One region of the Anaerocolumna chitinilytica genome, then DNA from elsewhere that is predicted to be linked to it. Evidence: a T-box and tRNA genes for the amino acid it is inferred to sense, from the RefSeq annotation. Region 1 holds a T-box; the other holds one or more tRNA genes.
What was found. The T-box of region 1 lies ahead of serS (serine--tRNA ligase). A T-box ahead of a tRNA ligase gene usually reads a tRNA of that ligase, here a tRNA-Ser.
Positions count from the first base shown of each region.

Region 2: it encodes a tRNA-Ser, which carries the amino acid that the T-box ahead of serS (serine--tRNA ligase) is inferred to sense. The anticodon was not compared.

Region 1 is NZ_AP023368.1:2,201,481-2,207,580, forward strand. It holds gene bsdcttw_RS09545 (aspartate kinase) at 421-1,740, shown strand; gene bsdcttw_RS09550 (DMT family transporter) at 2,121-3,059, opposite strand; gene serS (serine--tRNA ligase) at 3,167-4,444, opposite strand; T-box leader at 4,530-4,752, opposite strand; gene bsdcttw_RS09560 (hypothetical protein) at 4,930-5,583, opposite strand.
Region 2 is NZ_AP023368.1:2,980,335-2,986,434, forward strand. It holds gene bsdcttw_RS12905 (ABC transporter ATP-binding protein) at 1-1,380, shown strand, start outside; gene holA (DNA polymerase III subunit delta) at 1,512-2,489, shown strand; tRNA gene bsdcttw_RS12915 (tRNA-Ser) at 2,624-2,709, shown strand; gene bsdcttw_RS12920 (hypothetical protein) at 2,943-3,092, opposite strand; gene bsdcttw_RS12925 (DUF4177 domain-containing protein) at 3,395-3,583, shown strand; gene bsdcttw_RS12930 (Rrf2 family transcriptional regulator) at 3,758-4,171, shown strand; gene bsdcttw_RS12935 (NAD(P)H-binding protein) at 4,287-4,928, shown strand; gene bsdcttw_RS12940 (NADPH-dependent FMN reductase) at 4,968-5,516, shown strand; gene bsdcttw_RS12945 (helix-turn-helix domain-containing protein) at 5,694-6,100, shown strand, end outside.

The sequences.
Region 1 (6,100 bases):
TAATTAAGGAAACCTGGAGCTGGGAATTTAATGGTATCTGAGCAGATTCTAATAGAAATCATTATTATTATACAGATATAATCTCTGTATAAATACTTTATTTATTCATTGCAAACAAGCTGGATATGTGGTATTATAAAAAGCAAAAATTTATTGAACTACAAAGGGGTATTATTTCCCGGCAGATTGTTGCATATAGCATACATCGTGCTGTTATTTTTACGTATATTTGTTCTTACCCGCGGCAAATATTTGCTTAAAGGCACAGACTACAGATATTGTGGAAGTTATAAAAGCAATTTCCACTTTTAATTTCAGTTACGCGCTATTTCCTGGCAGTCTTAAGAATGCCTGTGATAGATATGGTGCGCCTCTTGAAAGTTAGAAAGCTAGAATATTTTAATTACGGTGGAGGAAGATATGATTAAAGTAGTTAAATTCGGCGGGAGTTCCTTAGCAAACGCAGAACAATTCAAAAAGGTGGGGGCCATTATTCGTTCTGAAGAAGCGAGAAGGTATGTAGTTCCTTCAGCGCCCGGTAAACGTGATTCCAAGGATACGAAAGTAACAGATATGCTTTACCATTGCTACGATATGGCAGTGGCAGAAGAGGATACAACAAAAGCCCTGGATGATATAAAAAAGCGTTATATGGAGATTATAGAAGGTCTTAACCTTTCAATGTCTCTTGATAAGGAATTTGAGCAGATAGCTGTTGACTTTAAAGCAAAAAAAGGTTCCGATTATGCTGCTTCCAGAGGAGAATATCTAAACGGTCTCATCATGGCAGAGTATTTAGGGTTTGAATTTATAGATGCAAAGGATGTTATATTTTTTGATAATAACGGTGTGTTTGATGCTGATAAAACAGATGCCGTGTTGATTGAAAGACTGAAAAGTACGGAAAGGGCAGTTATACCTGGATTTTATGGAGCTCTGGAAAATGGAGATATTAAGACATTTTCCCGCGGCGGTTCCGATATTACAGGCTCTATCGTAGCAAAAGCTGTACAAGCTGACATATATGAGAACTGGACGGATGTGTCCGGCTTCCTGGTTGGAGACCCCAGAATCATTAAGGACCCGGAAGTAATATCAACTATTACTTACAAGGAACTTCGTGAGTTATCCTACATGGGAGCTGGTGTTTTGCATGAAGATGCTATTTTCCCGGTAAGAAAAGAAGGCATTCCTATTAATATCCGAAATACCAATGCACCGGAAGACCCGGGAACTATGATTGTAAAGAATACCTGCTTAAAGCCTGAATATACCATTACCGGTATTGCTGGAAAGAAAGGCTTTGTAGCAATTAATATAGAAAAAGATATGATGAACTCGGAGATTGGTTTTGGGAGAAAAGTACTTCGTGTATTCGAAGAAAATGGAATATCCTTTGAACATATGCCTTCCGGAATTGATACTTTGACAGTTTTTGTTCACCAGGACGAGTTTGTTGAAAAAGAGCAGAGTGTATTAGCAGGTTTAGACCATGCTGCCAACCCGGATTCTGTTGATTTGGAAAGCGATTTGGCTCTTATTGCTGTCGTTGGGAGAGGTATGCGTCAGACCAGAGGAACAGCGGGAAGAATCTTCTCAGCCCTTGCCCATGCTAATGTAAATGTTAAAATGATAGACCAAGGCTCCAGTGAACTCAACATTATTATTGGGGTAAGTAATAAGGATTTTGAAGTAGCTATCAACGCTATTTATAATATTTTCGTATTAGCGAAGTTATAAGACCTTCCCCTATTTATAAAGGAAGTATTAACGGTTAGACAAGATAAATCTAAACAGATAAAAATGATTCTGTGCGGTTGATTTGACTGCCAGAATAACAGATATAATTTAAGAAGTGCTGATTTCCGGATGGAATATACCGGAGGTCAGCACTTCTTGTTATGTCGCTGAAAGTTATGATGTCTGATCGTTCAGCAGACATCAAAGTTTTGGGATGTCTGACAGTTTAGCAGACAGCATAGTTTTGGGATATCTGACAGTTCGACAAACAGCATAGTTTTGGGGTATCTGACAAATCAGTAGATATCATAGTTTTGGGATATCTGACAGTTCAGCAGATATCATAGTTTTGGGATGTCTGACAGTTTAGCAGACAGATATCACTGTTTATGGATATCAATTGATTTAACTGCGGAAGTTGTCTTTTTGGAAAAAGGATTTTCTGATATTACAAGACCGGCTATGGTTAGTATAGTACCCAAAGCACCTATTAAGGTCATCCTTTCATGAAGGAATAAGGCGGAGGTTAGGATTGCAATTACCGGGATGATATATATGTAAAGGCTTGTCTTAACGGCTCCCAGCACTTTTGTAGCCCAGTTCCAGATTACATAGCACAGTGCGGAAGCTCCGAGACTCAAATATAACAGATTCCCCAAATGTACCGGTTTTATAATCTCCTTATAATCATAGGAGGGGTGAAAGAAGGGGATTAACGGCAGCATGGTAATAAGTCCGTACAGGAAGATTTTACGGGTTGCCAGCATCATGTTGTATCCTAAATCACTGATCTTCTTTGTGAAAATGGAGTATATACCCCATACGAAGGCAGCAGCCAGGGCAAGTAAATCACCCATTGGGTTCAAAGAAAGAACAGTACTTCCATTGTAACTGATAAGACATATCCCCGCTATGGCTGCTAAAAAGCCAAGAAAAAAAGAGGGACGGAATCGTTCATTCTTTAATAGAAAGTGTGCCATCAGTGCGGTAAAGAAGGGTGCAGTGGAAACAATGACACCTACATTGGAGGCATAGGTCAAAGTTAATGCGTTATTCTCCATAAGAAAATAGAACGTAACGCCGGATAAACCAGCTCCTAAGAACAGCAGCTCATGGGATATTTTTTGACCTGGTATCTTTTCAATTTTGCCTGGTTTGATGCACCATAGAGCGATATATCCGATAAGGAAGCGCAGGATTAATATTTCAAAAGGGGAAAAAGCTTTTAATAATACCTTGGTTGATATAAATGTAGTACCCCAAAATATTACGCTGAATAAGGCCGCAATATGGCCCTTTATTGTATGTGTTGATGACATAAAGACTCCTTTAAAGAGTGGAAATGATAGCTGATTAGGAAAAGGAATTCAAATATTACAAAAACAGGGCTGTTTCAGTTTTCTATGTGAAACAGCCCTGTAAAAGTTTATTTGATAACCGTCTTACCGCCCATATACGGCTGCAATGCTTTCGGGATATTAACAGATCCGTCAGCGTTTAAGTTGTTTTCCAGGAATGCAATTAACATTCTCGGAGGAGCAACTACCGTATTATTCAGGGTATGTGCAAAGTACTTGCCGTCTTTGCCTACAACACGGATTTTTAAACGGCGGGCCTGTGCATCACCAAGGTTGGAACAGCTGCCTACTTCAAAGTATTTCTTCTGTCTGGGAGACCAGGCTTCCACATCAATAGACTTAACCTTCAGGTCTGCGAGATCACCGGAGCAGCACTCCAGGGTTCTTACAGGAATATCAAGGGAGCGGAAAAGATCAACGGTATTCTGCCATAACACATCGAACCACTTAGGGCTGTCCTCCGGATTACATACTACAATCATTTCCTGTTTCTCGAACTGGTGAATACGGTATACGCCGCGTTCCTCCAGACCGTGAGCACCTTTTTCTTTACGGAAACAAGGTGAGTAGCTGGTTAAGGTCTGAGGAAGAGTTTCTTCCGGAAGAATAGTATCAATGAACTTACCGATCATTGAATGCTCGCTGGTACCGATAAGGTATAAATCTTCCCCTTCAATCTTGTACATCATGGCATCCATTTCTGCAAAGCTCATAACACCTGTGACAACGTCGCTTCTAATCATATAGGGAGGAATACAATAAGTAAATCCTCTGTCAATCATAAAATCTCTGGCATAGGAGATAACAGCAGAGTGAAGTCTTGCGATATCACCCATGAGATAATAAAAGCCGTTACCAGCAACCTTTCTTGCGCTATCTAAATCGATTCCATTGAATTTCTCCATGATTTCTGAATGGTAAGGAATTTCAAAATCCGGAACCACCGGTTCACCATAGCGTTTTACTTCAACATTTTCACTGTCATCCTTGCCGATAGGAACACTGGGATCAATTATATTGGGAATAGTCATCATGATTTTCTTAATACGTTCTTCCAGCTCGGCTTCTTTTGCTTCCAGTTCGGCCAGTCTTTCAGATTCTGCGTTTACTTTTGCTTTCATTTCTTCGGCTTCTTCTTTTTTGCCTTGAGCCATGAGACCGCCGATTTGCTTGGATATCTTATTTCTTTCAGATCTTAGAGCATCAGCCTCCTGCTTTGTGGCTCTGGACTGGGCATCCAGTTCAATAACCTCATCCACCAGGCCAAGCTTGTTGTCCTGGAACTTGTTCTTGATATTCTGTTTTACAATATCAGGATTTTCTCTGACCAATTTAATGTCTAACATCATTTCCTCCATTCAGCCGCTGCTGGCGGCATATAATTTAGTCTAAAAATGGGCAAAAATAAAAATCCTATCATCCCCACACAATACATGGGACGAAAGGATTCCGCGTTGCCACCCAAATTGCCGTAAGCACTTAACTTTACGGCCTCTCAACATGGCAGGATAGAGGCTGCCGCCCTTTCGGCTTCATAAAAACTTCTATTCACCGACAGCTCCAAAAGTGGAAAGACTTGAGCTTTCACCGGTTTACACCAACCACCGGCTCTCTTTGGAAACCTCATAATCGTAGCTTTTATCAATGCTGTTTATTGATATATTTGTATTTATTATACACAAATGTGAGGAAAATACAAGCGGTTTTTTGAATTCCATTGAGCAAACAGTTTAAAACTATAGTTTATAACTTGAATTTGTTATAAAGTTCGAAGAGAAAGTATTAAATAAAAACGGATGAGCAATTTACTTGATAAAAAATGCTTAAATGTCTAAAAAAGTTCTTTAACTTGGCATTGATCTGATTCTCTCTTAATTTTGCTATATAAAAAATTATAGTCACTTAAGTAAAATTTATCACATCCAATTTTTTTATCAGATCTAAAAATTTCATAACAAACAGTTCCTTCAGATAAGCCGTGGTTTATGCATCTTAATTCATGTAATGTTGTTATATCTTGGTAGTAAAACTTCCTATATCCAACAAAGTAAAATTGATCAAAAAATATTATACAAAAGTCAAAACAATACACACGAATGCAAGCTAAGACTATTATATCAAATATCATCCACATTCTTAGTGTACTAAACGGCATCCAGTTCAATACTTCACTTATTGTGACATATAAAGTAATTAAGAATAAAATGAGCACTATATAAATGCTATATGTCCCCTCAAACTCACATATTTTTTTGGTAGTATAACTTATAATTTTACCTTTATTTATCAAACGCTTAATTTTTAATGCACTAAACATAAAAAGAATATTTAAACCTAAAACATAGGTTGATATTAAATAAATTTTTGAATCACTGGATTTACCACAAAATATAAAAAGCATCAAAAATATGATTATGAATGTCCATTCGTAGTACCTATATTTTTTATAGTAGTTTTTCGTTATATTATTAAATACTGTATTCAATTTCATATTCTCCTAATAATATACTATTTGGATGAAGGAACCATTGGGAAACCAGTCTGGAAAGAAATCGTCCATCCAAACAGGTTTTAAGACAGTAAGTTATTCGAATTAAATAATACAGAGATTCTTTTAGGTCAAAATTTTACAAAATCGCCCTAATTCATGATATTATCTTGTATTATTTAAAAAAACTATTTATAATCAAATGATAATAGAAAAAATGGCTATGAAACTTTTGGTGATATTTACATAATGGTTTCTGCCAAAACTTATAATTATAGAAAGAGTTATTTATAATGAAAACAAAACTTTGAGGTGTGATACAGTTAAATTATTTACCTCTTAATTAAACAATACATCCTTAGTGAAAACAATGCATCAGTGGTGTTTGGTAAAAAAACGTGGTATTTGGTAATAGTGGACGTGCTTTGTTAGTTTTTTATTATTTTTATAGTGTAAGAATAAGATAGCTCAAACGTTGCATTTATTTAAGTGCGACGCTTGAGCTAATTAATAA
Region 2 (6,100 bases), 780 kb from region 1:
GACATAATAAGCCGTATTTCATATGACATAGATGTCATTAGTACCTCATTGTCTACAGATGTAGTGCAGATAATGGCAAGCGTTATAACCGTTGTCGGCTCCCTTATCATGATGATAATGATCTCTCCGGTATTAGTACTGGTAATGCTTGTTACAATTCCTCTTTCCATTCTTTACACCCGCTATATGTCCGGCAGGGTAAGACCATTATACGCCATCCGATCAGAAAAATTAGGAGGGTTAAATGGATTTGTAGAAGAGATGGTTTCCGGTCAAAAAACCATTCGGGCTTATGCCAGGGAAGAGGTCATTCAGGATAAATTTGACTCAATTAATCATGAAGCAGTAGAGGCTTATTTTAATGCGGACTACTTTAGTAGTATCGTTGGACCTACCGTTAATTTTATTAATAATCTTTCCTTATCATTAGTTACAGTATTCGGAGCGGTTTTATTTTTGCTGGGGCAATTAACTCTTGGAAGTATATCTTCCTTTATTTTGTACTCAAGAAAATTCTCCGGGCCTATTAATGAAGCAGCTAATATTGTAAGTGAACTTCAATCCGCCGCAGCAGCGGCAGAGAGGGTATTTAAGATTCTGGATGAAGAATCCGAGGTTGCTGATTCCCCACAGGCAAAGGAATTGACTGTTGAAAAAGGTAAGGTGCAATTAAACAATGTTACCTTCGGTTATTTAAAGGACAGAATAATTTTACAGAACCTAAATATGGAGGCGAAAGAGGGTAACCTAATCGCTATTGTCGGCCCTACCGGTGCCGGCAAAACCACTATAATTAATCTCTTGATGCGTTTCTACGATATCAACAACGGCAGTATCATTATTGATAATCAGAATATAAATGAAGTTACAAGAGGAAGCCTTCGAAAAGCTTATTCTATGGTGTTACAGGATACCTGGGTATTTCATGGTACAATATATGATAACATTGCTTACGGAAAAGAAAATGCTACCATGGAAGAAGTGGTAGAAGCAGCAAAAGCAGCGAAAATCCATTCCTATATCAAGAAATTGCCAAAGGGCTATCATACTATCCTGGACGAAGATGGTATCAACATGTCAAAGGGACAGAAACAACTATTAACAATTGCAAGAGCAATGCTGATGGATTCCAAGATTCTGATATTAGACGAAGCAACTTCAAACGTTGATACCCGAACAGAAATTCAGATACAAGCCGCCATGCGTAAGCTGATGGAAGATAAGACCTGTTTTGTTATAGCACATCGACTATCTACCATTAAAAATGCTGATTTAATCCTGGTAGTAAACGAAGGAAATGTAATTGAACAGGGTACTCATACCGGACTTATGGAGAGAAAAGGCTTTTATTATCAAATGTATTCTTCACAGTTTGTATAATTTTATATAAATGCCTCAAAACATTACTCAGTAAATAAATATGAAAATAGGACTTGCCAAGCAACCCATTTCTTAGTAAAATATATTAGGTTACCGCAAACTTGAGGTGTACTGAGAGGCAAGTAGCTATTATGAAGAATATCAAAGAACATATAAGGCTTGGGCAGTTTAGACCTGTATATCTCCTATATGGCACAGAAAGTTATCTAAAGAGACTGTATAAAGATAAATTAAGAACAGCCATCCTAACCGACAACAATGAGATGAATTATTCCTATTTTGAAGGCAAAGGAGTGGATATACTCAAGGTTCGGGAAATAGCCGAAACTCTCCCTTTCTTTAGTGACAAGCGTCTTATCATAATTGAGAACAGCGGGCTATTTAAAAACCAAAATGATTTGGCAGATTATATCAAAGATATCCCTGAGACTACACATATCGTTTTTGTAGAATCAGAAGTTGATAAAAGAAATCGTCTGTTTAAAGCTGTGAAAGATAATGGAACCATATCGGAAATGAACAGCATGGATGAAGCCAATCTAAAGATTTGGGTTGCAACGCTCCTAAAGCAGGACGCAAAGAAGATAACAGAAGAAAGTATTCTCTATCTGCTTAGCAAGACCGGAACAGATATGGATAACATCAGCAATGAAGTTGAGAAGTTGATATGTTATACCGGTGATAGGGATATTGTAACCAGCCAGGACATTGAAGAAGTATGTACTTCTCAGATATCCGGCAAAATATTTCTAATGGTAGAAGCCATCGGAAACAAAAGACAGAAACAGGCTTTAGACTTATACTATGACCTGCTGGCTCTAAAAGAAAAGCCAATGTCCATCATGTTCCTAATATCCAGACAGTTTAATATCCTACTTCAGGTAAAAAATCTGCTGTCTTTAGGCTTTAACAACAATTCCATCGCTGAAAAGACCGGATTAATGCCATTTACCATTGGAAAATATGTAAGCCAATGTAAGAATTTTAATGAAAAGACATTAAAAGGAGCACTTACTTATTGCGTTGACATGGAAGAGCAAGTCAAGACGGGAAAAATGCAGGATAGTATTGCTGTTGAGCTTATCATAGTTCGGTTTAGCGCTGCTTAAATATCGGGTTTAACAGCGGATTACTTATATTTAACATTTATAAATGATAATTATTTATAATGATTTGGTTATATACAATCAATCTTTCTATAATACGTAATATGTACTAAAGAAAGATGATTATAATATAAATTGGAGATGTATCGAAGAGGCCGTAACGAGCTTGACTCGAAATCAAGTTGTCCGCAAGGGCACGTGGGTTCGAATCCCACCGTCTCCGCTAAAAACCCTTAGTATTTACTGGGGGTTTTATTTTTGTGTTGCATTTCATGTTGCATAAACGCTTTAATGTAACAAAGATAAATATACTTAAGAACTTTATAAGGATGATGCCTAAAACATGCAGAGATCGTTCACAAAATTGAGGACAGACGAGTTATAGCAAAGTGTAAGGAAATCGGAATAGTTCCTTACGGATATACCTTGATAGTTACTATGTAAAGAAGCCAAGTGTTATTTCTCAGCTTCACTAGTTTGATATGCAATTAATACGATATCCTTATCTGTTTTGGAGCTAATCGTTTTTTCTAACTCAGAGATGCTACTAACATCTTCATTAGAGATATTAGCTATACAATAGTCTTTAAAATTCTTTATTTCCATGAGTTCATCTCCTTTCATGGTAAGTATTTGTAATATTTTTAAAATTAAACATTGTAAATTAATTTGATAAGTTAGTAGGTTACTTATACAGAGAGAATATAGAGGTCAAAGAACAGATACAAAAGTATGGGTATTCGCTGTTAAATGGGCACCACTTGAATGGAACGTTCGAATCGTTCAAGCTGGATTATACCCAGTACACTCCTTGATAGATACGTCTGAAATATAGGCATGTCTTTTTATATTGAAAAATGTGGTAAGATTGGTTATAATGGTAAAAATAAAGTTCAGGGAGCGAATATATGAAAAAATGGGAATACAGGATATTAGAGGTATCAATGGACTTAAATGACAACGATGAAATTGAAGTAAATAATTTAGGTAAAGAAGGATGGGAAATGATAAGTGTGACCTCTATAATAAAAGACAGTGTAAGTGGTGGTTCCTATACTTCATCGGTTATATTTACACTTAAAAGAGAATTAGAATAGATATAATAAGCATCCTTCGGGGTGCTTTTTCTTGTATTTTATCATTGTAATTACTGTAATAAAGTGATAAGATCTTACTTTTTCGAATTTTTAAAAAATTTTTCCTTTTCAGGAAAAAAACACTTGACAAATTTTATATTTGTAACTATTATAGTTACAAAAGGAGATGCTTTTATGTATTCTACTAAATTATCGGTTAGCATTCATATATTAAGTGTAATTGCATTGACGGAAACTCAGCCCATTACTTCTGAGTATATAGCTTCCAGCATTAACACTAATCCAGTGCTTGTTAGACGTTTGATGAGTCGTTTGAAGAAAGCTAAGCTAATTAAGACGAGCACAAAGCTTGGTGTAACTGGGCTTGCAAGAAAAGAAGAGGATATAACACTTCTTGACATATTCCTTGCGGTTGAGGATCATCAACAATTATTCAGTATACATGACAATACCAACCCGGAATGCCCGGTAGGAGCGAATATTGAAAGTACTCTGAAACATTTATATGATACCATTCAAAAGGCCACTGAAAAAGAACTGTCCGCTATTACGCTGGCAGAAGTCACAAAGGAATTTATTCCCAGATAAATTACACAATAATGGATTCAGGATCATCAACTCGAATACTTTGTATTCACAAAAGGCGTGTAGTTCAAAAAACGAAAGACTGTTTTTCAACTGCACATGCAGAATGGAGGTTATTATGAAACTTGCAATTATAGGTGCAACCGGCATGGCCGGTACCGCACTATACAAAGAAAGTGTGTCTCGCGGACATGATGTTACCGTTATCGTACGAAATAAAGACAAAGCTGTCTCCTTACTGGGAAACGATGTAAAAGTAATTGAAGAAGATGTATTTAACCTAACAAAATCAGATCTTCAGGATTTCGACGTTATCATAAACGCTTTTGCAACGACTCCGGATAAAGCGTATTTACATCTTGACTTAGCTGCAAAATTGATTTCTTTCTTCAGAGAGACAGAAAGCCCACGATTATTTTTTATTCTCGGGGCAGCCAGTTTACTAGATCAGAAAGAGGAACTGTTTTTGGACACTCTAAAAACTTTTCCGGATACGGAATCCTGGATTTCTATTCCAATTGAAGCCTATAAGACCCTTAACTTCCTGCGAGGTATTGAAAATGTCAACTGGGTGGGAGTGTCTCCCTCGGCGGAGTTTGTAGCCGGAGATGCAACTGTTCCAGTGATAGGTAAAGATCATCTCTTGGCATCTGCAAATGGCCAATCCCTCGTAACAAGCGGAACAATGGCAGTAGCAATCTTAAATGAAATAGAAAATCCACGATTCATCCGCACAAGATTTACAGTATGTAATCAGTAATTATCACATAAATTTATTAAAATGATTGGAGGTATAATTATGAGTAAATTAATTGGTATTATTTCAGGCAGCTTAAGAAAGAATTCTTTTTCCGGAAGTATCGCTGAGTATGTAAAGAGTCATGCTCCAGAAGGTTTTGAGTTTAAAATTATTGATATTAGCGGACTCCCTCTTTATGATCAAGATTATGATGGTGCAGACCCTAAGGAGTATACCTTATTTAGAAATGAAATAAAGGCTCTGGATGGTGTACTTTTTATCACACCGGAACACAATCGTTCAATTCCTGCAGCGTTAAAAAATGCACTTGATGTAGGTTCAAGACCATATGGCCAAAATGTATGGAACGGCAAGCCGGGTGCCATTATCAGCCAGTCTCCAGGTGGAATTGGCGGCTTTGGTGCAAATCATCATCTGCGTCAGATACTTGCTTTTCTAAATGTATTAACTCTTGCCCAGCCTGAAGCGTATATCGGTTCTTACCACACCTTAATTGATGAAAGCGGTGCCTTAAACAATGCAGGTACAAAAGAGTTTATTGATAGTTTCTTAGGTGCTTTTACTTCCTGGGTTGAAAAAATATCTTAATTAATATAGGGCATACAAGTCATAAATAACTTGTATGCCCTAATTTCATTTCTACTCAAATTACACTCAGCATGATAAGCAGCCGCTTATCTATATAAAAATGCAATTCGCTATCCATGGGGAATACATAAATAAGAATTTTTGTTATAATTGCTTTTGTTAAAGGAGGTATCTACTATGGATCAAAGGCAGATAGGTAAATTTATAGCTGAGTTAAGAAATGAAAAAAGTATGACTCAGTCAGAACTTGGTGAAAAACTTGGTGTTACAAACAAAACAGTTTCCCGTTGGGAAAACGGAAATTATATGCCGGATATTTCACTTATTACAACACTATGTACAGAATTGGGTATAAGCGCAAATGAACTTTTATGTGCGCAACATCTAAAAGATTCGGAGTTTAAAATGAAAGCAGATGAAAATTTAATAGAAACACTAAACAAAATCAAAAATATCCGGCACGAAAAATCAATCATTGATTTTTTTACTGGTGCTGGCACTGGTATAGTAATTTCATGCTTGTTTTCACCTCTTTCAATTATAAGGACAGTTGTCATACTTACCGGAATTGCAATGATTGGGAT